One region of the Microbacterium sp. Z12_35 genome, then DNA from elsewhere that is predicted to be linked to it. Evidence: predicted binding sites of a transcription regulator. Region 1 holds the regulator's gene; each other region holds the start of a gene.

What was found. Region 1 encodes HrcA, which represses chaperone genes, less so after heat shock. Its sites were predicted from a motif close to TTNGCACTCGNNNNNNNCGAGTGCNAA; they were not measured.
Region 2: a site for HrcA is predicted at 1,484-1,510, ahead of groL (chaperonin GroEL). Genes of this name have one in related genera too.
Region 3: a site for HrcA is predicted at 4,257-4,283, ahead of groES (co-chaperone GroES). Genes of this name have one in related genera too.

What each region holds. Positions count from the first base shown of each region.
Region 1 covers NZ_JBZEGJ010000001.1:701,306-711,430, forward strand. Annotated here, with positions in the region: gene AC4FS1_RS03540 (ExeM/NucH family extracellular endonuclease) at 1-341, opposite strand, end outside; gene AC4FS1_RS03545 (pyridoxal phosphate-dependent aminotransferase) at 559-1,713, shown strand; gene lepA (translation elongation factor 4) at 1,726-3,570, shown strand; gene AC4FS1_RS03555 (DUF1990 domain-containing protein) at 3,678-4,328, shown strand; gene hemW (radical SAM family heme chaperone HemW) at 4,328-5,545, shown strand; gene hrcA (heat-inducible transcriptional repressor HrcA) at 5,628-6,668, shown strand; gene dnaJ (molecular chaperone DnaJ) at 6,722-7,843, shown strand; gene AC4FS1_RS03575 (16S rRNA (uracil(1498)-N(3))-methyltransferase) at 7,847-8,578, shown strand; gene AC4FS1_RS03580 (HIT domain-containing protein) at 8,622-8,969, shown strand; gene AC4FS1_RS03585 (PhoH family protein) at 8,947-10,053, shown strand; gene ybeY (rRNA maturation RNase YbeY) at 10,050-10,125, shown strand, end outside.
Region 2 covers NZ_JBZEGJ010000001.1:59,721-69,845, reverse strand. Annotated here, with positions in the region: gene groL (chaperonin GroEL) at 1-1,446, opposite strand, end outside; gene AC4FS1_RS00400 (cold-shock protein) at 1,674-1,874, opposite strand; gene AC4FS1_RS00395 (LytR C-terminal domain-containing protein) at 2,002-2,592, opposite strand; gene AC4FS1_RS00390 (DUF3263 domain-containing protein) at 2,623-2,868, opposite strand; gene AC4FS1_RS00385 (DUF2332 family protein) at 2,878-3,870, opposite strand; gene msrB (peptide-methionine (R)-S-oxide reductase MsrB) at 3,943-4,350, shown strand; partial or broken gene AC4FS1_RS00375 (nitroreductase family protein) at 4,368-4,964, shown strand; gene AC4FS1_RS00370 (DMT family transporter) at 5,096-6,061, opposite strand; tRNA gene AC4FS1_RS00365 (tRNA-Thr) at 6,180-6,252, opposite strand; gene AC4FS1_RS00360 (hypothetical protein) at 6,426-6,857, shown strand; gene AC4FS1_RS00355 (DsbA family protein) at 6,868-7,830, opposite strand; gene AC4FS1_RS00350 (ABC transporter ATP-binding protein) at 8,049-9,152, shown strand; gene AC4FS1_RS00345 (DUF4032 domain-containing protein) at 9,224-10,125, shown strand, end outside.
Region 3 covers NZ_JBZEGJ010000001.1:1,740,988-1,751,112, forward strand. Annotated here, with positions in the region: gene AC4FS1_RS08515 (ABC transporter ATP-binding protein) at 1-298, shown strand, start outside; gene AC4FS1_RS08520 (ABC transporter ATP-binding protein) at 295-1,032, shown strand; gene AC4FS1_RS08525 (ABC transporter substrate-binding protein) at 1,344-2,624, opposite strand; gene rarD (EamA family transporter RarD) at 2,785-3,750, opposite strand; gene groES (co-chaperone GroES) at 3,872-4,168, opposite strand; gene AC4FS1_RS08540 (Hsp70 family protein) at 4,504-6,507, shown strand; gene AC4FS1_RS08545 (LuxR C-terminal-related transcriptional regulator) at 6,526-9,078, shown strand; gene AC4FS1_RS08550 (IniB N-terminal domain-containing protein) at 9,207-9,947, shown strand; gene AC4FS1_RS08555 (hypothetical protein) at 10,069-10,125, shown strand, end outside.

The DNA.
Region 1 (10,125 bases):
TGGCCGCGTGCGGGGATGGTGCCCGTCAGCGGGAACTGCTGGGAGAATGCGCCGGTGGCGGAGGCGTACTGCAGCGTCCAGCCCGTCAGCGCCGCCGGTGCGTCGCTGACGTTGACCAGCTCGACGAAGTCGTGGGTCAGGGTGGCGCCGTTGTTGCCGCCACCGCCGTACACCTCGTTGATGACGACCGGGGCATCCGGGCTCACTGCGGCCGAGGCGGGGACGCCGAGACCGACCGCGCCGAGCGACAGCGCGCCGACGAGCGCGGCCGAGAGCAGGGAGCGGATCGTCCCCGTCCGGTGGGAATCACGCAGAACCGGGACCGAGGGATGCGTCGTCACAGACTCTTCTCCGAGATTTTGAGCGCACGCGAGCGTCGCGATGCGCCCGGGGTGGGCACCGTGGGGGGTCGGGGGGACCTGACTCCGATCATAGGGATGGCCGCGGACACCGGGTTTCCGGGGTGTGAACAGTCCGTTCCCGCCATCGAAATGATGCTCGTCGGCGGGTCGCCCGCGCCTGGGTTCGGAGATGGGGGGCGCCCCCTACGATGGCGGCATGCCGCACGTCTCCGCGCACATCGACGACATGCCGGGGTCGGGCGTGCGCCGGATTCTGGAGATCGCGCTGCGGCGCCCGGGGACGATCATCCTGTCCGTCGGCGAGCCCGGGGAGGCCGTCGCGGAGCGGATCCGCGCGGCAGGCGCGCAGGCGTGGACGGACGGTGCGACCCGCTACACGCCCAACGGCGGCATCCGGCCGCTCCGCGAGGCGATCGTCGCCAAGCTCGCACGCGAGAACGACCTCGACGTCGACGTCGAGCAGATCTGGGTCACCGTGGGGGGAACGCAGGCGCTGCACCAGGCGATGACGCTCGCGCTCAGCGCCGGCGACGAGGTTCTCGTTCCCGACCCGGGCTACACCACCTTCACGATGAACGCTCATATGCTCCAGGCCCGGCCCGTGCCGTACCGACTCGAAGCCGTACGCGGCTTCGCGCCCGACCCCGACACCCTTGCGCAGCTGGTCACACCGCGCACCCGTGCGATCGTGATCAACTCGCCGTCGAACCCCCTCGGAGTCACCTACGCCCCCGACCTCATCGCCGAGCTCGTCGCGTTCGCCCGTCGGCACGATCTGTGGCTCATCAGCGACGAGGTGTACGAACGGTTCACGTGGGGTGCTCCACACGCCAGCGCAGCCAGGTTCGACACCGACGGGCGCGTGTTCACGGTGTTCTCGACCTCCAAGACCTACGCCATGACCGGTGCGCGAGTCGGATGGCTCGTCACCCCGCCGGGGATGACCGAGACGATGCTTCGCGTGCAGGAGGCGGCGATCAGTTGCGTCGACACCGCCGCGCAGTACGCCGCCCTCGAAGCTCTCACCGGACCTCAGGACGGCGTCATCGCGGCGGGAGCGCACTACGCCGCCAACCTCAGAGCCGCCACAGCGGTGCTCGACGACGGGGGATTCACCTATCTCGAGCCCAGCGGCGCCTTCTACCTCTGGATCGACATGTCGCACGCGACCGAGGGAAACGTGGCGGCATGGTGCGAGCGGTTCCTGGACGAGCGTGGTGTGGCAGTGGCCCCCGGCTCCGCGTTCGGGGCGTCCGGCGAGGGGTGGATCCGCGTGTGCGTGGCGAGCGATCGAGAGGCGCTCGTGGAGGGGATGCGGCGACTGCCCGCGCCGCGCGCGCCGCGCCCGTAGAATCGAGGGGACATGTCACCCCGTGCCCTACAGCCTCTCGCGCCGTCCGCGACCCCGCCCGAGCTGATCCGAAACTTCTGCATCATCGCCCACATCGACCACGGCAAGTCGACGCTGGCCGATCGGATGCTGGGGATCACCGGTGTCGTCGCCGACCGCGACATGCGTGCGCAGTACCTCGACCGCATGGACATCGAGCGCGAGCGTGGCATCACGATCAAGAGCCAGGCCGTCCGTATGCCGTGGGCCTCGGCCTCCCAGACCTACGCGCTGAACATGATCGACACGCCCGGGCACGTGGACTTCACGTACGAGGTCAGCCGGTCTCTTGCCGCGTGCGAGGGTGCGGTCCTCCTCGTCGACGCCGCGCAGGGGATCGAGGCGCAGACCCTGGCGAACCTCTATCTCGCGCTCGAGAACGACCTGCACATCATCCCGGTGCTCAACAAGATCGACCTCCCCGCGGCTGACCCCGAGAAGTTCGCCGCTGAGCTTGCCGGACTGATCGGTGGGAGCCCCGATGATGTCCTGCGGGTGAGCGGCAAGACCGGCCAGGGCGTCGAAGAGCTCCTCGACCGGATCGTCCAAGAGATTCCGGCACCCCAGGGCAAGGCCGAAGGCCCCACCCGCGCCATGATCTTCGACTCCGTGTACGACGCGTACCGCGGCGTCGTCACGTATGTGCGCATGATCGACGGCAAGCTCGATCCGCGTGAGCGCATCCAGATGATGTCGTCCAAGGCCACCCACGAACTCCTCGAGATCGGGGTGTCCAGCCCCGAACCCACGCCCACCCAGGGGCTCGGCGTTGGCGAGGTCGGCTACCTCATCACCGGTGTGAAGGACGTCCGCCAGTCCAAGGTGGGTGACACCATCACCACGCACCGCAAGCCCGCGACCGACGCCCTGCCGGGGTACACCGATCCCAAACCGATGGTGTTCTCGGGCATTTACCCGATCGACGGCAGCGACTACGCCGACCTGCGTGAGGCGCTCGACAAGCTCAAGCTCTCCGACGCATCCCTGCAGTACGAGCCTGAGACCTCGGTGGCGCTCGGATTCGGGTTCCGGGCCGGTTTCCTCGGGCTGTTGCACCTGGAGATCATCACCGAGCGCCTCGCCCGCGAGTTCGGACTCGACCTCATCACCACGGCGCCGTCGGTGATCTACACCGTCACCACCGACACGGGGGAGACCATCACCGTCACCAACCCCAGCGAGTACCCGGACGGGCGGGTCGCTTCGGTGTCGGAGCCCATGGTCAAGGCGGCGATCCTGCTGCCGAAGGATTACGTCGGCACGGTGATGGAACTCTGCCAGTCCCGCCGGGGCACCCTCCTCGGCATGGACTACCTGAGCGAGGACCGCGTCGAGCTGCGGTACAACATGCCGCTCGGCGAGATCGTGTTCGACTTCTTCGACCAGCTCAAGAGCCGCACGCAGGGGTATGCGAGCCTCGACTACGAGCCCGCCGGCTCGCAGGAGGCCGACCTCGTGAAGGTCGACATCCTCCTCCAGGGCGAGAAGGTGGACGCCTTCAGCTCGATCGTGCACCGGGAGAAGGCCTACGCCTACGGCACACTGATGACCGAGCGCCTGCGCAAGCTCATCCCGCGCCAGCAGTTCGAGGTCCCCATCCAGGCGGCGATCGGCGCGCGCATCATCGCCCGTGAGAACATCCGCGCCATCCGCAAGGACGTGCTCGCCAAGTGCTACGGCGGTGACATCACCCGCAAGCGCAAGCTCCTCGAGAAGCAGAAAGAGGGCAAGAAGCGCATGAAGATGGTCGGCCGGGTCGAGGTGCCGCAGGAGGCGTTCATCGCCGCTCTCTCCGGCGACATCGACACCAAGAAGTAGCCCGCGCCCGGGCGCCGGGCCGCGGGAGACCGCCCGAATCGGAGCATGTTCCACAGGGCTGGGGAGATCACGGGCGCCACACGGGAAACCCGAAGTACCCTGGATGCATGCGCCGTGGGACCTTTCGAGACGAGACGGTCGACTACGCCGCCGTGGGAGCGACCCAGGCACCCGACCTCATGCACTACCCGCCGGAGCGGTCCATTCCCGCGGAGGAGAGCTGGCGGATCGGCAGCGGCGAGGAGCGTTTCGCGGTGGCGAGTGAAGCTCTCCTGTCCTGGGCTGCGCAGCGCGAGGGGGGTCTCTCGCTCACCGACGTCCGCCCCGCGCAGGGGCCGATGTATGCCGGCGTCGGCTACGACGCCGAGGGCAATCCGGTCGCCCCCAGCCGGCTCGAATCCGACCAGCGATTCGACGCGGACGGCACCCCGTTCGTGGCCCCCGGTACGACGGTGCGCCTGCGCGGTCGCGTGCGCCGGATGCGCGTCGACGCCGAACTACGTGTGATCTCCGTCAGCGAAGAGCCGCGTCGCGTGGGCTTCATCCTCGGGACGGTCGGAGACTCCGTCGTCAGCGGCGAGGAGCTGTTCCTGCTCGAGTGGCGCGAGAACGACGAGGTGTGGTTCACCGTCCGGGCCTTCGACGCTCCTGCTGCGCTGCTCTACCGGCTCTACCCGCGGCTCATCCGCCACCGGCGTCGTGACCTGTTCCAGCGGTACCTGCGCGCGATCTCTCCGCTGTACGCGACGTCGCGCTGATGGGCGCTGCTCTTCCTCTCGGCGAGCCCGCACCGCTTGACGGAGCCCTCCCTGCTGACATCCATACCGATCCCGCGGCCGATTTCGGGGCGTACCTCCACGTGCCGTTCTGCCGAGTGCGGTGCGGGTACTGCGACTTCAACACCTACACCGCCTCCGAACTCCGCGGCGCCCGGCAGGACCAGTACGCCGACACTCTCCTCCGAGAGATCGACATGTCGGTCGGCGTCCTCGCGGCCACCGGAGAGGTGCGACCGGCATCCACGGTGTTCCTCGGTGGCGGAACACCGACCCTGCTTCCGCCGGGCGACCTCGCACGGATGCTGGACGGCGTCCGAGGCGCGTTCGGAGTCGTCCCCGGCGCGGAGGTGACCGTCGAGGCCAATCCGGACACCGTGACCGACGCCGTCGCCGTCGAACTGGCCGCCGCCGGCGTCACCCGGATGTCCATCGGCATGCAGTCCGCGCAACCTCACGTCTTGGCGGCTCTGGACCGCACGCACAATCCCGCGAACGTCCGGACCGCCGTCGCTGCCGCGCGACGGGCCGGCCTCGACGTGAGCCTCGATCTCATCTACGGCACCCCCGGTGAGTCGCTCGGAGACTGGCGCTCCTCCCTGGAGGAGGCCATCTCGCTCGAACCCGACCATCTTTCGGCCTACGCGCTGATCGTCGAGGACGGCACGAAGCTCGCGCGGCAGATCCGGCGCGGGGAGCTCGCCGAGCCCGACGACGACCTCGAGGCCGACATGTACGAACTGGCCGACGACCTGCTGGAGGCGGCGGGGCTCCACTGGTACGAGGTGTCGAACTGGGCACGCACCCCCGAGCAGCGCTCCCGGCACAATCTGGCGTACTGGCGCGGCACCGACTGGTGGGGCTACGGCCCTGGCGCGCACAGTCATGTCGGGGGAGTCCGATGGTGGAACGTCCGCCACCCGGCCGCGTACGCCGCCCGGCTCGCGCAGGGCCAGTCGCCCGCGGCCGGACGGGAGCGACCGGACGCCGACGCCCAGCGGCTCGAGGCGGTGCTGTTGCGCTCGCGCATCCGGGAGGGCATCCCCGTGGCCGAGCTCCTGGCCGAGGGACGCCACGCCGTGGCCGGGCTCGTGGCGGACGGTCTCGTGGAGGGCGGCGAAGCCGTGCGCGGGCGCGTGGTGCTCACTCGTCGTGGGCGCCTGCTGGCGGATGCTGTCGTGCACACGCTGACGCGGTGAGCTTCCGGCTGACGTCCACACTCATCCGCTAGAATTGGCACTCAGGGATGACGAGTGCCAACGTTCGTAGGGGAGGAGCGCCATGGTCACGGAACGCGGTCTCCAGGTGCTGCGAGCCATCGTGCAGGATTACGTCGATACGCGTGAGCCCGTCGGCAGCAAGGCCATCGTCGATCGCCACGCGTTCGGCGTCTCGGCCGCCACGATCCGCAACGACATGGCGCTGCTCGAAGACGAAGAGCTCATCACCGCCCCGCATACCTCCTCGGGACGCGTCCCCACCGACAAGGGATACCGCGTCTTCGTCGATCACCTCGCCGGCCTCCGCCCCCTCACGCCGGCCCAACGCTCCGCCATCGCGTCGTTTCTGGGCGATTCCGGCGACCTGGACGATCTGCTGGCGCGCACCGTCCGTGCCCTCACTCGTCTGACCGGGCAGGTCGCGATGGTGCAGTATCCGTCGTTCGCCGCCGCGAACGTCACCCACGTCGAGCTGGTGGGGCTCGGCGGCGGCCGGATGCTGGTGGTCGTCGTGACCGACACCGGCCGTGTCACGCAGCGGATCGCGCTCGCCCGCGAGGCACCCACCGACGCTGAGCTCGTCCAGCTGCGAGCCCGCATCGGGGCGCTGGTGGTCGGGCGCTCGGTGCGGGACGGCGCGGAGCGGCTCACGGCCCTCCTGAACGGCGCTGCGCCTGCCGGCGGCGGACTGGACGCGATCGCGCACCCCATCCTTCGCGTGCTCGCCGAGGAGCTCGAGGAATTCCGCCAGGACCGCCTGGTGATGGCCGGCACGGCGACCCTCGCGCGGCGGGAGTCTGACTTCCGAGGCAGCATCTACCCGCTCCTCGAAGCAATCGAGGAGCAGGTGACCCTGCTCCGTCTGATGAGCGAGATGGTCGCGGATGAACAGGGACTCTCGGCGAGTATCGGGCGCGAGAACGAACCGTTCGGCCTCCCCGAGGCCTCCGTGCTCATCAGCGACTACGACGCACCTGCCAGTGGTGCACGCGTGGGTCTGCTCGGTCCGACCCGAATGGACTACCCCTCCAATCTCGCGACGGTTCGCGCCGTCGCGCACTATCTGACCCGGATGCTCGAAGAGGACGAGAACAGCCGCTGAGGCGGGCATCCGGTTCCCGAACGATCCCGCGCTCTGCGGGCAGGAAGGCGACTGTGGCTGACCACTACGAGGTCCTCGGCGTCGCGCGCGACGCGTCCGTGGACGAGATCAAGCGTGCCTACCGGCGTTTGGCGCGCGAACTGCACCCCGACGTCAATCCCGGCGAGGATGCAGCGGAGAAGTTCAAGCTCGTCACGCATGCGTACGACGTTCTGAGCGACCCGGAACAGCGCCGCCGCTACGACATGGGCGGCGACTCGAACCCGTTCGGCGGGGGCGGTGCCGCCGGCTTCGGCGGCTTCAGCGACATCTTCGAGTCCTTCTTCGGAAGCACGGGCGGCGGCGGGCGCGGTGGGCGCCCGCGGTCGCGGCGTGAGCGCGGCCAGGATGCGCTCGTTCGGGTGACGCTGGAGCTCGGCGACGTCGTGTTCGGCGCGCATCGCGACCTCGAGGTCGACACCGCCGTGCTGTGCGAGACGTGTCAGGGTTCCTGCTGTCAGCCCGGCACGTCCGAGGTCACGTGCGACATCTGCCACGGCACCGGCAATGTTCAGCGGACCGTGCGGAGCCTCCTCGGCAACGTGGTCACCTCGCAGCCCTGCGCGACGTGCCAGGGATACGGCACGACCATCCCCTACCCCTGCGCCACGTGCCAGGGCCAGGGCCGGGTCCGCTCGCGTCGCACGGTGTCGGTCGACATTCCTGCGGGCGTCGAGACGGGGCTGCGGCTGCAGTTGCCGGGGTCCGGCGAGGTCGGTCCCGCCGGCGGGCCGAACGGCGACCTTTATCTCGAGATCAACGTCGCGCCGCACGAGGTGTTCAGCCGGGAGGGCGACGATCTTCTGGCGACGCTGGAGGTGTCGATGCCCGACGCCATCCTCGGCACGGAGACCACCATCGAAGCTCTGGATGGCGAGGTCGAACTCGAGCTGCGCCCCGGCGTGCAATCCGGCGATGTCCTGACCATCAAGGGCCGCGGCGTCACCCCGTTGCGCGGCACTCAGCGCGGCGATCTGCGGGTCGGCGTGCACGTGGTCACCCCCACGCGGCTGGACGGCAAGGAGCGTGCGCTCATCGAGGAGTTCGCCCGGCGGGCGAAGCCGCCCGAGCCGCGGCTGGCGGAGTTCCACCAGGGGCTGTTCGCGAAGCTGCGCGACCGCTTCCGAAACGCCTGAGCCGTGGCGCTGCACTTCCTCACCGAGGAGGCGACCGACGCGCAGCCGGGCGGCGACGTGGTCCTCACCGGCGCGGAGGCGCACCATGCGGCGAACGTGCGGCGCCTCCGGTCCGGGGAGGGCGTGACCGTGGGGAACGGACGCGGGGTGTGGCTCGACGGCGCCGCGACCTCCGTGTCGGCGCGGGAGGTCGTCGTCCGGGTCTCGGCCCGAACCGAGGTGCCGGCGCCGGCCCCGCGACTGATCCTCGTGCAAGCCCTCGCAAAGGGCGACCGCGACGAGCTCGCCGTGCAAGCGGCCACCGAGCTGGGCGTGGACCGGATCATTCCCTGGCAAGCGGAGCGCAGCGTGTCGCGGTGGGATGGCAAAGTCGAAAAGGCCCTCGGCCGCTGGCGCACGATCGTCCGAGAGGCGGCCAAGCAGGCGCACCGCGCGTGGCTGCCGGAGGTGACCGAGCCGGTCGACACGACGGCACTCTCGGCGCTGTCACCGGCAGTGCGGATGCTGGTCCTCGAACCGTCCGCGTCCTTGCCGCTGTCCGGGCTCGACCTCGGTGCCGACGCGCGCGACATCGCCCTGGTCGTCGGGCCCGAGGGCGGCGTGTCGCCGGGCGAGATCGCTGCGCTCACCGCGGCCGGAGCAGAGCCCGTGCGCCTCGGCGCGGCAGTGCTCCGCACCTCGACTGCAGGCGCCGCAGCTCTCTCGGTGGCGAACGTGGCCCTCGGCCGCTGGTGACCCGCCCCGCCTGGGGTGGGCGGCCCGTCGATAGACTGGACGTATGAGCGAACCGTCGATCTTCACGCGCATCCTCGAGGGCGAAGTCCCCGGCGAGATCATCGCCGAGACGGAGAACGCGTTCGCCATCAGGGACGTCGCGCCGAAGGCGCCCGTGCATCTGCTGGTGATCCCGAAGACGAGCGCCTACCGCAACGTCGTCGAGCTGGCCGCCGGGGATCCGGGACTCCTGGCGGAGCTTGTCGGGCTCGCCAGTAGCGTCGCGGCTGAACAGGCCGGCGGCGACTTCCGTCTCGTCTTCAACACCGGCCCCGGCGCCGGTCAGACCGTCTTCCATGTCCACGCCCACGTCCTCGCGGGTGACCTTGATGAAAAGAGCCTCGGTGGCTGATGATTCCGGCATTTCCGTCGATCGCGTCTACGCGGACGGCGTGGCGATGGTGCAGCTTCTCGGTCCGCAGGACCGCCTGCTGCGGGTCGTGGAGAAGGAACATCCGGATGTGGACGTGCTCGTCCGTGGAAACGAGATCACTCTGACGGGTCCGGCCGAGGCCGTCGCCCGTGCGCGGGAGTTGGTGGACGAGCTGCTGTCGATGACGCGGGCCGGTCACGGACTGGATCCCGCCGACGTGTCGAGCTCCAGCCGCATCCTGCGCAACGCCGCCGACGCCGGCGGGGGGCTGCGACCGTCCGAAGTGCTGGGGGAGGCGATCCTGTCCTCCCGCGGGAAGGTGATCCGGCCGAAGACTCTGGGGCAGAAGGCGTACGTCGACGCCATCGAAGAGAGCACGATCGTGTTCGGCATCGGTCCCGCCGGGACGGGTAAGACCTACCTCGCCATGGCCAAGGCCGTCCAGGCTCTGCAGCGCAAAGAGGTCAGCCGCATCATCCTGACGCGTCCGGCGGTCGAGGCCGGGGAGCGGCTCGGGTTCCTCCCTGGAACGCTCACCGACAAGATCGACCCCTACCTTCGGCCGCTGTACGACGCGCTGAACGAGATGATGGACCCCGAGATCGTGCCGAAGCTCATGGCGACGGGCACGATCGAAGTCGCTCCCCTCGCCTACATGCGCGGTCGCACGCTCAACGACTCTTTCGTCGTCCTTGACGAGGCACAGAACACCACGCCCGAGCAGATGAAGATGTTCCTCACCCGTCTCGGATTCGGCACCCGCATGGTTGTCACCGGCGACATCACACAGGTCGACCTACCGCAGGGCAGTTCCGGCCTCCGCCTGGTCACCCGCATCCTCTCGAACGTCGACGACATCAACTTCTCCTACCTCACGAGCGAAGATGTCGTCCGCCACACGTTGGTGGGCCGCATCGTCGACGCGTACAGCGAGTACGACGAGAAGCGGCTGGTATCCAAGCGGGAGCGCGACGAAGCGACCGAATTCGCCAGCCGGGCCGACCGGCGGTCTGGGCGCGCCCCCGGGCCACGCGACCACCTGCCCCGACGAGGACGCTCATGACGATCGAGATCAACAACGAGTCCGGCATGGACGTCGATGAGAAGGTCCTCCTCCGGCTGATGGAGTACAACC
Region 2 (10,125 bases), 640 kb from region 1:
CTCGCCGGTCGCGGCGTTGAGGCCCCAACCTGCTTCGAGCTCGGCCACCTTGTTCGCCACGACACCGGGCTCCATGCCGGCGTTGAGGGCGATCTGCTTGAGCGGAGCCTCGATCGCGACGCGGACGATGTTCGCGCCGGTCGCCTCGTCGCCCTCGAGCTGCAGGGTTGCGAACGCGATCTTGCCGGCCTGGATCAGCGCGACGCCACCACCGGGGACGATGCCCTCCTCGACGGCTGCCTTCGCGTTGCGAACGGCGTCCTCGATGCGGTGCTTACGCTCCTTGAGCTCCACCTCGGTGGCCGCACCCGCCTTGATGACGGCAACGCCGCCGGCGAGCTTGGCGAGGCGCTCCTGGAGCTTCTCGCGGTCGTAGTCGCTGTCGGTGTTCTCGATCTCGCGACGGATCTGGGTCACGCGACCCTCGATCTGCGCCGAGTCACCGGCACCCTCGACGATGGTGGTCTCGTCCTTGGTGATGATGACCTTGCGCGCACGGCCGAGCAGGTCGACCGTGGCGTTCTCGAGCTTGAGGCCCACCTCTTCGGTGATGACCTGGCCACCCGTGAGGATCGCGATGTCCTGCAGCTGAGCCTTGCGACGGTCGCCGAAGCCGGGAGCCTTGACGGCAGCCGACTTGAAGATGCCGCGGATCTTGTTGAGCACGAGAGTTGCGAGAGCCTCGCCCTCCACGTCCTCAGCGATGATGAGGAGCTCCTTGCCCTCCTGGATCACCTTGTCGACGATCGGCAGAAGGTCCTTGATGTTCGAGATCTTCTGGTTCGCGATCAGGATGTACGGGTCTTCGAAGACCGCTTCCTGACGCTCCGGGTCGGTCACGAAGTAAGGGTTGATGTAGCCCTTGTCGAAGCGCATACCCTCGGTGAGCTCGAGCTCGGTGCCGAACGTGTTGGACTCCTCAACGGTGACCACACCCTCCTTGCCCACCTTGTCGATGGCCTCGGCGATCAGCGCGCCGATCGCGGGGTCGGCGGCGGAGATCGATGCGGTGGCAGCGATCTGCTCCTTGGACTCGACCTCCTTGGCGCCGGCGAGGAGCTGGTCGGTGATGGCCTTGACGGCCTTCTCGATGCCCTTCTTGAGCGAGATGGGGTCGGCGCCGGCGGCGACGTTGCGCAGGCCCTCGCGAACGAGTGCCTGAGCGAGAACGGTCGCGGTGGTGGTTCCGTCACCGGCGACGTCGTCCGTCTTCTTGGCGACCTCCTTGACCAGCTCGGCGCCGATCTTCTCGTAGGGGTCGTCGAGCTCGATCTCCTTGGCGATAGAAACGCCGTCGTTCGTAATCGTGGGGGCGCCCCACTTCTTCTCGAGCACGACGTTGCGACCGCGGGGGCCGAGCGTCACCTTGACGGCGTCGGCGAGGATGTTCAGGCCGCGCTCGAGGCCGCGTCGGGCCTCTTCGTCGAAAGCGATGATCTTTGCCATATGTATGTCGTCCCTCCAGGACGGAGCTATCAGTCTGTTAGCACTCCACAAACACGAGTGCTAACTCATTCTGGCACTCGCCCCATGCGAGTGCAAGCTGCGCCACCGGGATACGACGCCCGTGTCGGCGATGCCGAAAAGGCGGCACCCCGGAAAGACCTCGGGCTTCCCTGCCCTGATGAGGTCTTCACGCGGTGCCGCCTCGGAGGCGATGCCGGGATGCTGCGTCAGATAACGCGGACCGATTCGGCCTGCGGACCCTTCTGCCCCGCCCCGACGGTGAACTCGACGGCCTGCCCTTCCTCGAGCACCCGGAAACCGGTCATGTCGATGTTCGAGTAATGGACGAAAACGTCCTCTCCGTCGCCGGAGGTGATGAAGCCGAAACCCTTCTCGGCGTTGAACCATTTGACAGTGCCCTGGGCCATGCTGTTCTCCTGATGCTGTGGGACGACGTCATCGTATCCACGGCATATGGGGCGCAAACCCCCGCTCGGGCAAGTGTTGACACGGCCGCATCGAACTGTTTACCCGCCCGAAACACCCGGTCGCCGACTACGGTTCCGTGCCCTCCGAGGGCGCCTGGATGCGGTCGAGCCCGAGCACCACGGTGAGCTGCCGGCCCGCCTCATCCGCCTCGGTCTCCGGGTCATCCGGTGGGAGATATTGGTCGCTGAGCGCGATCTCCGCACCGCCGATGACCTCGGCCAGCCCCAGAGCGGCGGCTTCGGCGTCTTCGGTCGCGTAGTAGACGGTCGTCGCGGGGAAGTCGCTCGAGCCGGCAGCTCCGGCCGAGACGATGTCGGCCGACCAGCCGGCGGCAACCACGGTGTCCCGCACCTGCGCCGCCAACCCCTCCTGCGGGGTCGCATTGAGGACGAGCACCGGCACGGACGTGTCGACCACCGGCTCCACGATGGGAAGCGGAGTGGTGGTGGGCAACGGCTCCGTCGAGAAGGAGATGCGCCCGGTCACCAGGAGCGAGCCGAAGATCCCGGCGATGAGGAGAACGATCGTGGCGACAACCGCCCACAGGAACACGATGCCACCGCGCATCCGTGGGTTCTCCGCGCGGTGTGCGCCGACGCGTCCCGTCTCAGGCGCGAGCTCGTCGAAGCGGTCGCGCGGGTAGGTCGTTCGGGCCACCCGTCGATGCTATCGGCAGGCGGTCGAAGATCACTGAGCGCCGGTGCGGGCCGCCCGGATCGTGGCTCGCTGATCGCGGAGACGGCGCAGCCTGCGCACCAGGAGCGGGTCATGCTCGAGAGCCTCTGCCGTGTCGATCAGGCGACCGAGCAGCTGGTAGTAGCGCGCCGGCGGCATCGCGAACTCCGCCCGGATGGCTTCCTCTTTTGCCCCGCCGTGCCGCCGCCACTCCGCCTCGAAGGCGAGGAGGGCGCGATCGCGGTCGGTGAGGGGCACTCCTCCACGCTAAGCCTGTTGGCGGCGTTCGCCCGGGAGCCACTCCACGGACGCGCCGAGCGGGTCAACGGCGGCGAGGATGTTCCCGTCCAACGCCAGGGCGAATCCCCCGGGCCAGGGATCAGGGACCGCGGTCCAGCCATCGTGCAGGGCCGGATCGTCGATCGTGATCCACCGCCCCGCGGCCCGCGCCGCGTCGATGAGCGGCCGCCGACCCACCCGCGGAACGTGGGCGAGCACGCCGGGCGTCGTAATCACGAGAGTCGCCCCCCGCGGCGCCCGTGCGGCCGTCTCCGCGAGAACCTCCCTCGCGTCGCCGGGCACCAGGAGTGGCGGGTCGGCCGCGGCCACATCGAGTGCGCGCTCGATGCGTTCGCGGCGACCGGTTTCGCCAGGCCAGACAAGTCCGGTCAGCCACGCTCTGTCGGCCTTGTCGCGCGCGTTCCGCGGCGCCAGGTCGATGCCGGCACGCCACACGATGTCCGGCATCCGCAAGACCGGCGCGCCGACGAGCCTGCAGTGCAGCACCACGGCGCTCGGGCCACCGGGCGGGTCGAGCGCGCGCAGCCCCCCGCCGCCGGTGGCATACCGGTAGGAGTACCTGTCGGGGTACAGGCAGAGGCCGGCACTGGCACCGACCTCCAGGAGCGCGATCGGTCCGGGCACGAGGCTGAGCGCGGGGAGGAGCGCCGCGCAGCGCAGCGGCTCGTTGGTCTGGATGCTGCGCGTCGCGCTCTCGGCCACCACCCGGTCGGCGTGCGCCTGGACCCACCTCGCCCACTCGCCATATCCGCTCTCCGAAGCCCCCAGCATCCGGGTCACGGCGAACACCAGGGGCGGCTGGCGGTGCGTCTCGGGGATGCGGGCGAGGATCGCGGCCGTCTCGTGATCGCCCGCCACTCCGGCGGCCCACTCGGCGTACAGGTCGGACCGGCCCGGCGCCTCGTCCCGTGCGAAGCGCTCGTAACGGGCGATCACGGGGGCGACAGCATCCGGGTCCATCCCGGCATTATCGCCGGGAGCGCCTGCTGCCCTGGTGTTCGGGTTGAATGGACGGTGGAGAGGAAGACCCCCATGAGCTATTCCGTTGAGAAGACCGAGGACCAGTGGCGCGCCGAGCTCGGCGAGGAGCAGTACGCCGTGCTGCGGCAGGCCGCCACCGAGCGCGCCTGGACCGGTGAGCTCCTCGACGAGGAACGCGCGGGACTGTACTCGTGTGCCGGCTGCGGCGCCGAGCTGTTCCAGAGCGGAACGAAGTTCGACTCGCACTGCGGATGGCCGAGCTTCTACGAGTCGGTCCGCCCGGAGGCCGTCGAGCTGATCGAAGACCGCGCCCACGGCATGGTGCGCACCGAGGTGCGCTGTGCCGCGTGCGGATCGCACCTGGGGCACGTGTTCCCGGACGGGTTCGGCACGCCCACCGGCGACCGGTACTGCATGAACTCCCTGGCGCTGAACTTCGCCCCCGAGCCGGAGGCGTGAGCATCCCTCCGCAGCCTCTGCACGCCGCTGATGCGCCGCGCGGAGGCTCCGGGCGGGCGGGATCGGCGCTCGAGGCCGTCCGCGCACGCCGATCGTGGTCGCGCGTGACCGAGGAGGCACCCTCGTCGGCTGAGCTGGAGACGCTCGTGGCCGCGGCCGGTCGCGTCGCCGACCATTCGTCGCTTCGCCCGTGGCGTCTCATCGAGCTCCGCGGAACCGACCGGGAGCGACTGGGCCGCGCCATCAACAAGGCGCTCGGCGAGAAGGGGTCCTCGGCCAAGCCGCTGCGCGCTCCGCTCCTGATCGCGATCGTGGCCAGCTACCGCGAGAGCGAGAAAGTTCCGCGCTGGGAGCAGGAGGCGGTCGCTTCCGGGGTCGCGCACATGTTGAGCCTGCTGCTGGATGAGGCCGGATGGGGCGTCATCTGGCGAACCGGCCACTACACGCGCAGCAAGGCCGTCGCCAAGGCGCATGGCCTCGGCAAGAACGAGGAGCTCCTCGGCTGGCTGTATGTCGGCGGCAAGCCGGCTGCCACCCGGCTCGGACCGCGCAAAGGCGTGAACGCGAGCGAGATGCTCACGCGCATGCCCGAAGAGTCGCGCCGCGAGACGAAGAAGCGCGAGAAGAGCGCGACTCCGCCGACGGCGCGTGACACCTCCGGTGAGCCGCCGATGGCGCGCGACGCCTCCGGTGAGCCGCCGATGGGGCGCGACGCCTCCCACGGGGCGGCCGATCCCACACTGCTCTAGCGGCCGGGCCGCCGCCGTCGCCATCCCACCACGATGGCGACACCGACCAGGGCCACCGCCACCGCGGTGAGCGCAATGGGCAGGGGCGGCCCGGAGGGCGCCGGCCAGAACGCGTCGAGCACCACCGACATCGCCAGCAGCCCCACCACCGACCCCAGCCCCAGCAGCAGCACACCGGTGGTGCGCACGATGGCCGCCGACAGGAAGATGTACACGGCGCCCACGGCTCCCCCGAGGTACAGCCACGGGTCGACCACGAGCGTCTGCGGTGCGCCCGCGACCGAGATGTGCACGGCGGCGGCGATCGCGAGTGCGATGGTGCCACCGGCGAAGTTCACCAGGGTCGCGGTGAGCGCGTTCCCGGTGCGCTGACCGAGGCGCCCGTTGGTGCCCTGCTGCCAGGCGATTCCTGCGCCGGCGAGGAACGGGAGCATCAGCATCCATGGCGCCGGCGCTCCCGTGACCCCTGCCACGCACACGATCACTCCCGCCACGGCGAGTGCGCCGCCGACCACGCGCGGCACGGTGACGGCCACCACACCCCCGGGCCCGTATCCCAGGCGGTCGAGGATCAGCCCGTGGATCGTCTGCCCGGCGACCACACCCACTGTGAACAGCGCGACCCCGATGGTTCCGACGGTGAGTCCCTGCGTCGCGACCGTGAGGGCTCCGGCGAGACCGCCCAGCAGCATCCACACCGGCACGTCTCCCCCGCGGATGCCCCGCACCAGCCGGCCGAAGCCCGTGCGGGCCGAGGGGAGAAGGACGGTGATCGCGAGGACGATGAGCAGGCCAGAGCCGAACGAGATGACCGCGGCGGTGTAGCCGTCGTCGATGGCGTCGCCGAGAGACCCGTTGATGCGAGCCTGGAGCGCCGTCAGCACTCCGACAGCCACCGCGGATGCGACCGCCAGCCCCAACGGGATGCGTCGCGCCGCACCCGGGGCTTCGCGCGAGGTCACTCGCATGATGCTACGGCCCACCCGCGAGAAACGACGATCCGGACGAGAAACGGCGCGATGCGTCCCGTCTCATCCGGATCGTCGTTTCTCGCGGACGACGGGAGGCGGGAGCGCGGAGAGCCGACTGCGGGACTCGAACCCGCAACCCCCTAATTACAAGTTAGGTGCGCTACCAATTGCGCCAAGCCGGCGAGCCGCGGAGGTACGCGGATCTCGACAACCGAGTCTAGAGCGTCCGCCGCCCGGCCCCTCGCTAGCGCACCGCCTCCCCCACGGCAAGGCGGTTCTCGCCGCCGTGTGCCGTCGGCTTTGGTAGCGGGAGGCGCCGCACAGCCGGGTCGGTGCCACACGAGAAGGAGGAGCCATGGACACGAGTGCCCTCATCTGGATCATCGTCGCCATTGTCGTCGTCGTGGTGATCGTGGTCATCGTTCTGACCGTCACGGCGAAAGGACGTCGGGAGCGCCGCCAGCACGCGCAGCACGAGAAGGCCGAGAAGCTGCGCGCCCAGGCTCGAGAGGCCGACCTCGGCGCGCGGGAGCATGAGGCGGAGCTCGCGCAGGCGCGGGCCGACACCGCCGCCGCTACCGCCGAGTCGGAGCGGGCCAAAGCCCGCGCCGCCCAGGCCGACATCGAGGCGCAGCGACGCGCCGGCGACATCGACCAACATGCGGCGGATGCCGCGAAGCGGCGTGAGGAGCAGGCCGAGACGCTCCGGAAGGCCGACAAGGTCGACCCCTTCGTCGGAAACGGCGACGAGGGCGACCGAGGCAGGACGGGCGGCCCGGCTCGCTGATCCGGCGGGACTAAGGCGCCGGGGTGGGCGTGACGGATGCCGACGGGGTCGGCGACGGCGTGCGGTAGTACGAGTCGCTGGCGGCCGTGAGCACGAACTGCGCGAATTCCTTCGGGTCATCCATCGCCCCGACATACTGCGTGCCGTTGACGAGGATCATGAGCGTCGAGCTCAGCGCGGCACCATCGGTGTCGGGAATGCTCTCCAGTGCACGATCGGTCGCGGCGCGTGCCCACGTCGAGAACGAGCCGTCTTCGATGCAGTTGCGAACGATCTTCGGCGAGGCCGCACCGGAGGCCTGCGCCAGCTCGGCGAGTTGTTCGTCGTTCAAGCCGTCCGAATCGATCTCCGGCTGCTGGCGCAGCAGCTCGTCGTTGAAGGCGAAGAAGGTGTCGGGCGAATACGTCGCGACGCACGCGGCCGCCCCCGCCGCACGCAGCGAGTACTTGGTGCCGTTCGACTTCGACGTCAGCATGGCCACGGGGTAGTAGCTGAGGGTCGCGGCGTCCTGGCTCACCCACTTCTTCAGCTGGTCAGCATTGGCGAGCTGGAACTCGCGCGCCTCGGGAGCGAGGTAATCCACGTAGACGCGGATGTCCACGGCGGGAGTTTCGCTGGCCGTCGGGGTCGGCGTGGGCGCTGCCTCCGTGGGTGCTGCCTCTGCGGGCGCGGGCGTCGCCGCCTCGTCGACACCGCCTGCCACCGGATCAGCGGCCCCGGTCACGGTGGTCACCGCGAAGCCGTCGTTCTGCGCGTTGGCGGGCTGAATGACGGGACGCGGGCCCATCTCCGCGAACGCCCAGATGATGGCGGCGGTGGCCACGCCCGCGACGGCGAGACCGGCCGCGCTGAGCAGGATGCCACGCAGCAGCCGCAAGCGCGACTGCTTGGCGTGCACCTGCTGGGCCTTTTCGCGGACGGCCTCTCGGCGGTCGCGCGTGGCAGGCACCTGCGGTGTCTGGTCGTTCGACATGAAACCTTCTGGAACGGATAAGCGGGCCGGGGATCCGGCGGGCCGCACGGGTAACGCGGCCGGAATCGATGCTAACGAGGCAGCCTGGGAAAAACCCAGACGCAGGACGCCCGACACCTATACTGAAAGTTGCGCCCGATGGCGGGCGTGCGGGTTAGCCCCCGCTCATCCATCACTACGGATCGTCCGGCACGTACCTGCCGGTGAAGGAGAAGAAAATGGCGTCCGTCACGTTTGACAACGCAACCCGCCTGTACCCCGGGGGCACTCGCCCCGCCGTGGACAAGCTCAACCTCGAAGTCGCCGACGGCGAGTTCCTGGTTCTCGTCGGCCCCTCCGGCTGCGGTAAGTCCACGTCCCTGCGCATGCTGGCCGGCCTCGAAGAGGTCAACTCCGGCCGCATCCTGATCGGCGACCGCGACGTCACGGACGTCCCGCCGAAGGACCGCGACATCGCGATGGTCTTCCAGAACTACGCGCTGTACCCCCACATGACCGTCGCCGAGAACATGGGCTTCGCCCTGAAGATCGCCGGCATCGGCAAGGAAGAGCGTGCCGCGCGCGTGCTCGAGGCCGCCAAGCTCCTCGACCTCGAGGAGTACCTCACGCGCAAGCCGAAGGCCCTCTCGGGTGGTCAGCGTCAGCGTGTCGCGATGGGTCGCGCGATCGTCCGCCAGCCGCAGGTGTTCCTCATGGACGAGCCGCTGTCGAACCTCGACGCGAAGCTCCGCGTGCAGACGCGCACGCAGATCGCGTCGCTGCAGCGCCGCCTCGGGGTCACGACCGTCTACGTCACGCACGACCAGACCGAGGCCCTCACCATGGGCGACCGCATCGCGGTCCTCAAGGACGGCATCCTGCAGCAGGTCGGAACGCCCCGCGACCTGTACGAGAAGCCGAACAACGTGTTCGTCGCCGGCTTTATCGGTTCGCCCGCCATGAACCTCTTCTCGGCCGATCTCGCCGAGGGTGGCGTGCGGTTCGGTGACGAGGTCGTGCCGCTGGACCGCGACACCGTCGGCCGTGCCAACGGCAGCCAGGTCACCGTGGGCGTGCGCCCCGAGGACATCGTCGTCGGTCCCTCCGACGGCCGCGGTCTCTCGGTGGTCGTCGACCTCGTCGAGGAACTCGGCGCGGACGGCTACCTCTACGGCCACACCGAGATCAACGGCAAGCGCACCGACCTCGTCGCACGTGTCGACGGCCGGAGCCACCCGAACGCGGGCGAGACGGTCACCCTGGCCGCCAGCGCCGGCCACGTGCACGCGTTCGACATCGAGTCCGGTGAGCGTCTCAACGACAAGCCGGTCGTCTCCGCCTGACCCATCTCTCACCGCCGCGGCGCGGGTAGCCTTGAGGCTGCCCGCGCCGCGCCGTATTTCCGGGAGGTCCCGTGCCCGAATCGCTCAGCATCACCGCCAGCTCCGTCGACCCCGGCCTACTCTCGTTGCCGTGGTCGACGCCCCTGTCGGAATGGTCCAGCAGCACGATCGTGTACCTCCCCAAGGGCATCTCCCGGCACCTGGTGCGCTTTGCGAATCTGTCCGGGCGGGTGGTGGCCATCAAGGAGACCACGCAGGAGATGGCCCGGCGCGAATACGACATGCTCGGCAACCTGCACCGTCTTGCCGCGCCGTGCGTCGAGCGCGTCGCCGTGATCGGCGGACGAACGGATGCGGAGGGGCGGACGCTGCCCGCAGCCCTGGTCACGGCGCACCTTCGCTTCTCGCTCCCCTACCGCGCTCTGTTCACGCAGGTGCTGCGCCCGCACACGGCCGCGCGGCTGGTGGATGCTCTCGCGGTGCTCCTCGTGCGCCTGCACAACGTCGGCTTCTTCTGGGGCGACGTCTCGCTGTCGAACACCCTGTTCCGGCGGGACGCCGGCGCCTTCGCCGCGTATCTCGTGGATGCGGAGACCGGCGAGCTGCACGAGAGCGGGCTGACTCCGGGGCAGCGCGCGCACGACCTCGATGTCGCCCGCACCAATATCGCCGGCGAGATCATGGATCTGGAGGCCGGCGGCCGCCTGGAGGGCGGCATCGACGCGGTGCAGATCGCCGACGGCATCCTGTCGTCCTACTACTCGCTCTGGGGAGCGCTCACCGACAAGGAGTCGTTCGCGCTCGACGAGTCCTGGCGCCTCACCGAGCGCGTCCAGCGCCTCAACGCCCTCGGCTTCGACATCGGCGAGATGTCGATCCAGACGACGCCCGACGGTACGCGCGCGTCCATCCAGCCGAAGGTCGTCGACGCCGGGCATCACCAGCGCCGTCTCCTGCGCCTGACGGGACTGGA
Region 3 (10,125 bases), 1.0 Mb from region 1:
GATGACGGTGCTGTTCGTCGAGCACGACATGCACATGGTCCGCCACATCGCCGACTGGGTCATCGTCATGGCCGAGGGCCGTATCGTCGCCGAGGGCGATCCGACCTCGGTCATGAAGAACCCGGCCGTCATCGACGCGTACCTCGGCGCGCACCAAGAGCTCGACCTCGGCGTCGTCACCGGGCGCATCCCCGTGGTCGCAGCCGATCCCACGACGGATGCCGCAGCATCCCAGAGCGCCAGCGCCGCCCTCCTCGTAGACCAGGGCGTCGCCGAAGACGAGGAGAACCGCTCATGAGCGCCGTTGCCACCGACACCGCGGTCGTCTTCGTCGACGACGTCCACGCCGGGTACCTGCCCGGTGTGAACATCCTCAACGGCTGCTCCCTCACCGCCCACCAGGGTGAGCTCATCGGCATCATCGGGCCCAACGGCGCCGGCAAGTCGACGCTGCTGAAGGCGATCTTCGGGCAGGTGAACGTGCGCAGCGGCCGCGTGCTCCTGGAAGGTGAAGAGATCACGGGACTCAGGGCCAACAAGCTGGTCGGGCGCGGGGTCGGTTTCATCCCGCAGACCAACAACGTCTTCCCGAGTCTCACGATCGAAGAGAACCTGCAGATGGGGCTCTACCAGAACCCCAAGATCTACAAGGAGCGCCTCGAGTTCGTCACCGGGATCTTCGCCGAACTGGGCAAACGCCTCAAGCAGCGCGCCGGGTCGCTCTCCGGCGGTGAGCGCCAGATGGTCGCCATGAGCCGAGCGCTCATGATGGACCCCAAGGTGCTGCTGCTGGACGAGCCGTCAGCGGGTTTGTCGCCGGTGCGTCAGGATGAGGCGTTCATCCGCGTCTCGGAGATCAACAAGGCCGGCGTGACGTGCATCATGGTCGAGCAGAACGCTCGCCGGTGCTTGCAGATCTGCGACCGCGGCTACGTCCTCGACCAGGGTCGCGACGCCTACACCGGCACCGGGCGCGAGCTGCTGAACGACCCCAAGGTCACCGAGTTGTACCTCGGCACGCTGGGCCAGTAACCCGGATTCTTCGAGGCCAGTAACCCGGGCTCTTCGAGGCCAGTAACCCGGGCTCTTCGAGGCCGGTAACCCGGGTTCTTCGAGGGGGGATGCCCCGCGGCATCCCCCCTCTGCCGTCCCCGCGCCCGCGCGGCGGGGTGCTGGTGCCCCGAGTGCACGGGATGCTGCCGAGCGCACGACCTCATCACGCAAACAACCCGTGCACTCGCGAAGAACTCGTGCACTCGCGAACCGCTCCCCCCGAGCGGCGCGCCCCGGGAACGGGAAAGGCCCCGGTCTTGCGACCGGGGCCTTCCGCGTGAATGCGGTGATCAGCCCTCGTATGCGGCGTAGTTGTTGTCTTCGCCGAACTGGTAGATGCCGATCGACGCCTCGGTCGGGTCGCCGACCTCGTCGAACGTGATCGGACCCGAGATGCCGTCGTAGTCCGCGGTGCCACCGTCCAGGATGATCTGGGCGCAGTCCGCGTACGTCGAGCAGGTCTCACCGTCGCCGGAACCACCGGAGACCTCGACGAGCTTCTCGGCGATGTCGGCGGGGTCGGTCGAACCGGCTGCCAGCGAGGCGAGCGCGAGCAGGACCGTGGCGTCGTAGGACTCGGCCGCGTAGCTGTAGTCCTCCAGAGCCGGGTCACCCTCGGCCTCGACGAAGGCGTCGAGCTCGGAGGTGAAGTCGGCGATCGAGTCGATCGACAGACCGGGCAGCGTGCCCTTGGCGTCCGTGAGGGAGCCGGCCGGGAACGTGTCACCGAAGTTCTTCAGGTTACCGTCGACGAAGTACAGGTCTTCGGCGGGGTACTGACCGAACAGGCTCGGCAGGATCGTGGCAACCTCGTCGAACGTGATCAGGGCGATCGCGTCGGGGTCGGCCGCGAGGACCTCGCTGATCTGCGTGTCGAACGTGGTGTCACCGGTGTTGTAGGTGGTCTCCGCGACGACCTCACCACCGGCGGCCTCGAAGGCCTCCGAGACGTACTTGGCCAGGCCGGTACCGTACGAGTCGTTCAGCACGATCAGGCCGAGGGTCTGGTTGCCGTCCTCGGCGATGAGGTTACCGAGCACCTCGCCCTGCAGCACGTCGGAGGGTGCGGTGCGGAAGTACAGCCCGTTGTCCTCGTAGGTGGTGAAGGCGTCCGACGTGTTGGCCGGCGAGAACTGGATGACGCCCGCGCCGACGACCTGGTCGATGAACTGAAGCGATGTGCCGGACGAGGCAGCACCGATGATCGCGGAGACGTCCTCGCCCAGCAGGCGGGGGATCTCGGTCTCGTATGCTTTGTTGTCGGTGTCGCCGGAGTCACCGAACGCCACCTCGATGGACAGGCCGGTCTCATCGGAGATCTCGTTGATCTGTGAGGCGGCGTAGCCGACGCCGGCCTCTTCCGGCGGGCCGAGGAAGGCCAGGTTTCCGGTCTGAGGAAGCGCGGTGCCGATCTTGAGGTCGAGCTCGCCGCCGACCTCGGACGACGAGTCGCCGCTCTCGGCGGCTTCGCCGCCGCCGCCGGCGCACCCGGCGAGAATGAGCGCGCTGGCACCGACCACGGCGATGCCGCCGATGACCTTACCGGCGCGCGAACGTGTGAAGACGCTCATGTTGCTCCTTGCTGCTGTGTATGAAGGCGGGCCAACTCGGGCGCCACCAGTGAGCTAAACCTAATGCGCGGGGCATCTCGCGAGTATTGCCGTTCGTTAACGATGTGTAACGGGACCCAATCGTTACCTGGCGCGGATGCTGCGGCCCTCGGGCCGCGCGTCAGGCCAGTTCCGCCACATCCGCGGTGGCCCCGCGCCCGCGCCGTGCACCTCGGACCGAGTCCGCGGTGAGCAGGATCAGGGCCACCCAGACGAGCCCGAATCCGATCCAGCGTTCCAGGGGCATCGGCTCGCCCAGCACCCACACCCCGATCGAGAACTGCAGGATGGGCGCCACGAACTGCAGCATCCCCATGACCGTCAGCGGCGTGCGGCGGGCACCGGCGGCGAAGAACAGCAGCGGAGTGGCCGTCACGACGCCCGCGAGGAGCAGAAGGATGGCGTGTCCGGCGCCGGCCGTGAAGAGCGTGAGGCCCGAGGTGGCGCCGACGATGGCGAGCTGGACGAGAGCGACAGGAGTGAGCCAGGCCGATTCGAGCGTCAGTCCGCTGACGGCGTCGACGGCCCTGCCGATGCGCTTCTTCACCAGTCCGTACAGGCCGAAGGAGAACGCGAGCCCGAGCGCGATCCACGGGAAGGCGCCATACCCGACGACGATCACGATCACCGCGACGGCAGCGATCCCCAGCGCGACCCACTGCGTGATGCGAAGGCGCTCGCGGAGGAGGAAAACGCCGAGCATCACGGTCACGAGCGGATTGATGAAGTACCCGAGGCTCGTCTCGATGACGTGGCCGGTGAGGGTGGCGAGCACGTAGATCTGCCAGTTGACGTAGATGAGCGCCCCCGCCAAGGCGGTCCAGCCGAGCAGACGCGGCTGGCGGAGGATTGCCAGGAGCGGGCGCCACGCCCGCGTGACGGCGAGCAGGGCGACGCAGAACACCAGCGACAGCACGATCCGCCATGCGACGAGTTCCCACGGCCCGGTCGGCGCCAGCGAGACGAAGTACAACGGCAGGACCCCCCACATGAGGTACGCCACGAAGGCGTACCCCCCGCCGAGCAACGTTTCGCGGCCCTCGGACCGGCGAGGTGCGGACGGGAGGTGGTCGGTCGTCCGGGTCACTCGATCAAGCCTACGGGCGCCCCGCCCTAGGCGCGCCGCCCTAGGCGCCGGAGGGAACCGCGCGGGGATGCAGAAGGCCCCGGATGCCGCAGCATCCGGGGCCTTCGTCAGAACGTGTGCGTCAGCGGACGACGACTGCGAGCACGTCGCGCGCCGAGAGCACGAGGTACTCGTCGGCCCCGAACTTCACCTCGGTGCCGCCGTACTTGCTGTAGATGACGCGGTCGCCGACGGCGACGTCCAGCGGGACGCGGTTGCCGTTGTCGTCGATGCGGCCCGGCCCGACGGCCACGACCTCGCCCTCCTGGGGCTTCTCCTTGGCAGTGTCAGGGATGACGAGACCACTGGAGGTGGTCTGCTCTGCCTCGACCTGCTGGATGACGATGCGGTCCTCGAGCGGCTTGATGGAAACCGACACGGTCTACCTCTTCTTTCTTGACGCTTCGGTACGGAAGACTCGTTAGCACCCACCCATGGAGAGTGCTAACGCCAGTCTACGGAAAGAGTTGGCACTCATGCAACGCGAGTGCCAATCCCTGCACTCCGGACGTGGGCGCACGAGCACGGCGGGCGTGTTCCGACCTCTCTTCCTATCGGTTGATGCGTGTGTAAGAATCCCGATCACAGGTCGGCACGTAGGGGGCACGGGCCGACGAATTGGGACATCAGTGGGGATGTCGCAAGGCATTCCATACCGATGGTGTGGAGACGAGCGGGTGTGTTTCGGCGCACCTTCGTCCGGGGGAAAACAATATGAATGCTGCGTACTTTCTGGCGATCGACATCGGAACGAGCCGCACTTCGGCGGCTATCGCGAGGTCTGCTCCAGACGGCAGTCTGCTGGCGACACCGGTGCCTCTGGGGCGCAGCGGTGACAATGCACCGACCGTGGCCTTCGCCGCCGACGGCGAACTGCTGTTCGGCGACGCCGCCGAACGGCGCGGTCATACGCAGCCCGACCGCCTGATCCGCGAGTACAAGCGCAGGATCGGCGACGACGTGCCGATCCTCGCGGGCGACCGCGCGTTCGCGCCGGAGGAGCTGTACGCCCTCACGGTGGACTGGGCCGCGCGGGTCGTCGTGGAGCGCGAGGGAGATACGCCGGCCCAGCTGGCGATCACCGTGCCGGCGGCCTGGGGCGACTATCGCAGCGGTCTCGTCCGGGCGGCCCTGGCGGCCCAGGGATGGCGCGATGTCGTCGTGATCTCCGAACCCGAAGCTGCCGCACGGCACTACGAGTCGACCAATCCGCTGGACGCAGGACGGGTGCTCGCCGTGTACGACTTCGGCGGGGGGACGTTCGACGCGGTCGCGCTGAAGAAGGACGCGCACGGCGAGGTTCGCATCGTCGGTGCACCGTCCGGGATCCCCGACCTCGGGGGTGCCGACTTCGATGACGCGGTCGTGCGCCACGTCGTGCGGACCGCACAGGTCGACGCGACGACTCTCTCGGGAACCGCCGCGGGGCGGATGGCCCTGTCGGCGCTCCGCCGCGAGTGCGTCGACGCGAAGGAGTCGCTGTCGTTCGATTCGGAGGCCGTGGTGCCCGTGCTCGTCGGCGGCGACCAGCGCAGCGTGCGCCTGAGCCGCGACGAGTTCGAGCTCATGATCGCCGACGACCTCGAGCGCACGGTCGAGGCGTTCCAGGATGCTCTGGATGCCGCGGACGTCGACCTCGCGGATGTCGACGCGATCCTCCTCACTGGCGGAACCTCACGCATCCCGCGCGTCGCGCAGGTGCTGTCGGAGCGGTTCGACCGTCCGATCGCCCTGGACGCCGACCCGAAGGCGATCATCGCGCTCGGCGCGGCGAGGGCCGCCGCTGACGCCGCCCGAGCTGCCGTCGCGGCGGACGCCGGCGACGACGCGGATGACGCGGATGCGGCGCTCGCGATCTTCGAGACGCCGGCTCCGGCGTCTGCCGCTCCGCGTCGAGCCTGGTTCCGGCGGCTGCCGAGTTCCGCGTACATCACCGTGGGCGCGGCGATCCTCGTCACCGGCATGGGGGTCGCGGCTGCACCGGCGCTCGGCACCGGCGTCGTCACCGCGTCCGAGCGGGCAGGGATGACGACAGCGCCCGTCGCCCTGGACGACGTCGACGACTCAGCCTCGGTCGAAGCGCCCGTCGCGGAGGCGATCGTCGAGCCGGTGGCCGAGGTGCAGACCCCGTCCGCACCGTCCGTCCAGTCCTCCCAGCGCCCGCCCGCGAAGAAGCCGGCGGGCCCGACCCCCGGCACGAAGCGGACTGCGGCGCCGGAGGCTCCACGCACGGCGACCGCACCGAAGTCGACGGCCGCATCGCCGTCGACACCGTCGGGCTCCGGTAATCCCGCATCGACCGGGACGCCGGCGGGACCGTCCACCGGCTCCCCCGCCGCGGACCCGGCAACCACCGGGAGCGGCACGGGCGACGACACCGGAGGCGACGCAGGCACCGGCGGCGGTGACACCGGAGGCGACACGGGCACCGGAGGCGACACAGGCACCGGCGGTGGAGGCGACACCGGCGGAGGCGACTCCGGCACCGGGGGCGACACAGGCACCGGTGGCGACGCAGGCACCGGTGGCGGTGACACCGGAGGCGGTGGCGGCCACGGCGGTGGTGGTGGCGGCCACGACGGCGGCGGCCACGGTGGCGGTGGTGGCGGCGGCCACGGCGGCGGCGGCGATCACGACGGCGGCGGAAACGGTGGCGGCGAGTCGACCCCGCCCGCCGAGGAGCCCGCACCCGCTCCCTCGCCGATCTCGGCTGCCTGAGCCGCACGGGTCCGGACGATGGCGACCACGGCGACCATGCCCATCTCTCCCCTGCTCCACGAGGAGTTCGACGGCGTTCCGATGATCCTGACGCGCCCGGCGCGCATGCACGTGGAGGCGCTCGTCCACGATGAGCGCGCCCCGCGCGTGCTGCTCGTCGGGACGGCGGGTTCGGGGAAGACGCGCCTGATCCGGCGGCTTCTCGCGCAGTTCGCGCAGGACGGGCGTACCGTCGTGCCGGCGCAATCGGCGAGCGCCATCGCGTCCGCGTCTGCCACCGAGGTCGTCGTCGTCGACGATGCTCATCTCCTTCACCCGGACGACCTCGCCGCGGTGGCCGAGCGGCTCCGCATCCCCGGCGCGGGCATCGTCATCGCCATGCGCCCGTGGCCCGCCGGCGACGAGCTGCGTGCGGTCGCCGAGGAGCTGGAGAAGGTGCATCCGGCGATCGTGCTGGGCCATGTGACGCGTGCCGACGTGCTGGACGAATGCGCGGAGAAGGGATGCCGGATCACACCGCGCTGTATCGACAGCATCCTCGACCTCACCGGCCATCTCACGTGGCTCGTCTCGGAGGCGCTCGCGGTGCACAGCGACAACTGCGACGAGGATGCGGCGCACCACAGCGTGCGGGAAGAACTGCGCGACCTCATCGCGCACCGCATCGCCGGATTGGAGGATGACCTCCGGCGGGCGATCGAGACACTGTGCCTCACGCCGCAGAGTCTCCCCTCGGAGGAGGCAGCGCAGTGGTCGCACGCCGGTCACGCGAAAGGGCTGCTGCTGCGCAACGGACAGCCGGCACCGGTGGTCCGTGACACCGTGCGCGCCACGATCTGCATCGACCGGTTGGTCGGGTTGTACGCGGAATCGGGCATGACGGAGACGGATCCCACGCTGCGTGAGCTTCTCGGCGGCCTGCACCATCCGCGCGTCGCCACGGCGCTCCTGATCGACGGCGACGCGGCCCTTCCGCGTGACCCCCGTCGTGCCGACGAGCTGTTCCGGGCCGCCGGCGAGGCCGGCGCCGATCCGCGGACCGTCGCCGTGCGGCGAGCACGGGCGGCGTGGAACGCCGGGGCGATCGACACCGCCGGGACGGTGCTGGACGCCGCGGCGATAGAACCCCCGCACGCGGCCTTCGCCGAGGCGGGCTCGATCGCGGCGGCCGTCTGGGCGGCGCGAGGCGACATGCGGATGGCGTCCACCGTCCTCACGCACACCGCGCTGGGCTCTCCCGATGCGGTGGCCCATGCCACGATCGCGGCGATCGGCGCGGGCGACGTCGAGGAACTCGACCGCCTCGCGGACGTACGCCCCGCGCGGGCGGTCCCGTCGACCCTGATCGTCTCCCAGGACCTCCTCGCGCGAGGTCTCCGCGCGAGCCTCGGTACACAGGCGCGCACGTGTTTGAGCGACCTTGTGCGGGCCACCGAGATGTACACGGCCTCGGCGTGCGATGCCCCCACCCCCGAGCTGCCGGCCGTGATCGCTGCCATCGCCGCGCTCAGCCTCGGAGAGCTCAACGTGGCCCACACCGTGATCGACGCGGCCGTGCAGACCCGCCACGGCGGCACCTGGGCGCGCTCCCGCCTTCTGCTCTGGCAGGCGTGGATCGCCGTCCAGCGCGAGCGGCCGCACGAGGCCGAGATCGCTCTTCAGCACGCTCAGATCGGGCGGAAACTCGCACCGCGCGAGCAGATCCTGGCCGACGCGATCACCATGGCTCTGACCCGACGATACGCGGACTCCTCGGCGCTGGCGCCGGCCTGGCGGCTCGCGCGCGAGAGCATCCTCCGCGCGCGTTTCGACCTCTATTCCCTCCTCCCGCTCACCGAGTTCGCCGTCAGCGCGGCGCGGTTGGGCGACATGGATCGGATCCGCCCCAACCTCGATGAGGCGTATGCCGCCGTCGAGCGCCTGGGGTCGCCGCCCATGTGGTCGAGTCACCTGAACTGGGCGGGGCTGCACTGCAGCATCATTCTGAACCAGCCCGGTGATCTGGCGCCGCACGCGCGGGCGCTCCTCGCCGCGGCACCGCACAATCGGCTGGCGAAGATGATGGCCCGGGCGGGCAAGGTGTGGACCGAAGTGCTGACCGGTCAGGTCGACGTGGACGACATCGAACACGCCGCCCTGGGGCTTGCAGCCGTCGGCCTCGCGTGGGACGGCGCCCGGCTTGCCGGTCACGGGGCCGGACGGACCGAAGACCGCCGCGTCATCGCACGCCTGCTGGCATGCGCACGGCAGCTTCACCCGCGGGAAGAACTCGACCGGACGCCCGACGACGAAGCGAGCGGGACGACGGGGTCCCTCACCCGGGCGATCGAGGTTCTCAGCGCGCGCGAACGCGACGTGGCGGTATTGGTCGTTCAGGGGAAGACCTACGCAGAGATCGGCGAGTCGATCTTCATCTCACCTCGCACGGCTGAGCACCACATCGCCCGCATTCGCCGGCGCCTGGGCGCGACGTCGCGATCCGATCTCATCGCGAAACTACGTCTCGTTCTCGAAGACGCCGCCGAGCCCGGCGACCTCCGCCGATCCGCCCGCACGGCGGAGTTCGCCTGAGCACCAGGGGACCCCCCGCGTGCCCCCACCCACCCCCTAGTGCACCCCCTCCGGCATGGGGGTAGCCCCCGACGCGGGGCGGGAGCGGAAGCAATAGCGTCGAGTCATCATCACCCTAAGGAGCCGAAATGAGCGTCACACTGGCCACGATCGCCGACGCGCTGATCGAGTTCATCCTCAGCCTCCTCCGTGATCCCGAAGCGGCCGCGGAGTTCGACCAGGACCCGCAGGCGGCATTGTCCTCGCGGGGGCTGAGCAATGCCACAGCCGCGGATGTGTGCGCCGTCGCGCCGGTGATCGCGGAAAGGGCACAGATCGTCCCGGCCGCCGTGGCCCCCGACCCACGGCCGGCGCCGCCAGAGGTCAGTCCCACCGTGCGGGAGATCAACGCGATCACGAACAGCTTCTCGTACGTCGATGACCGCGACACCGTTCTCGACCAGTCGGTGAATCAGAACATCTGGGCGGACGGCGACGTCACCCAGGTGTTCGACCAGGACGCCGTCGTGGCCTCGGGCGATGACGCCATGGCCGCCGGCGACGACGCCACGGTCGAGACCGACATCGACAATTCCACGGACATCGACGCCGGGGACGACGTGGCGATCGACGGAAGCGACATCACAGAGAACACCGCTACCGACTCGGGCAACACCACGACCGACACCACGACGACGACGGATGCGTCGACGACGACGACCGTGACGGACTCGATGAACGAGACCACGGGCACCGCCACGGCCGACGACTCCTTCAACGACAGTGCGTCCACCTATACCGAGACCACCGTCGACAGCGACACGTCCGCGGTGTTCGACTCTTCCGACTCGGCCGTGATCGAGGAGATCCCGTCCGATGACAACTTCTGATCTCGAGCGGAGGCGCGACCCCGACAATGGCGTCGCGGGTCGCGGCCTCCCCTCGAACACGACCGGGGAAGGACGTGCAGCCCCTGCGCGTCCTTCCCTCTCAGACAAAGAGGCCGCGCCGGTGCTGGTGAAACTGCCCGCACCGGCGTCGGTGCGTCTCAGCCAGCTGTCATGGGTG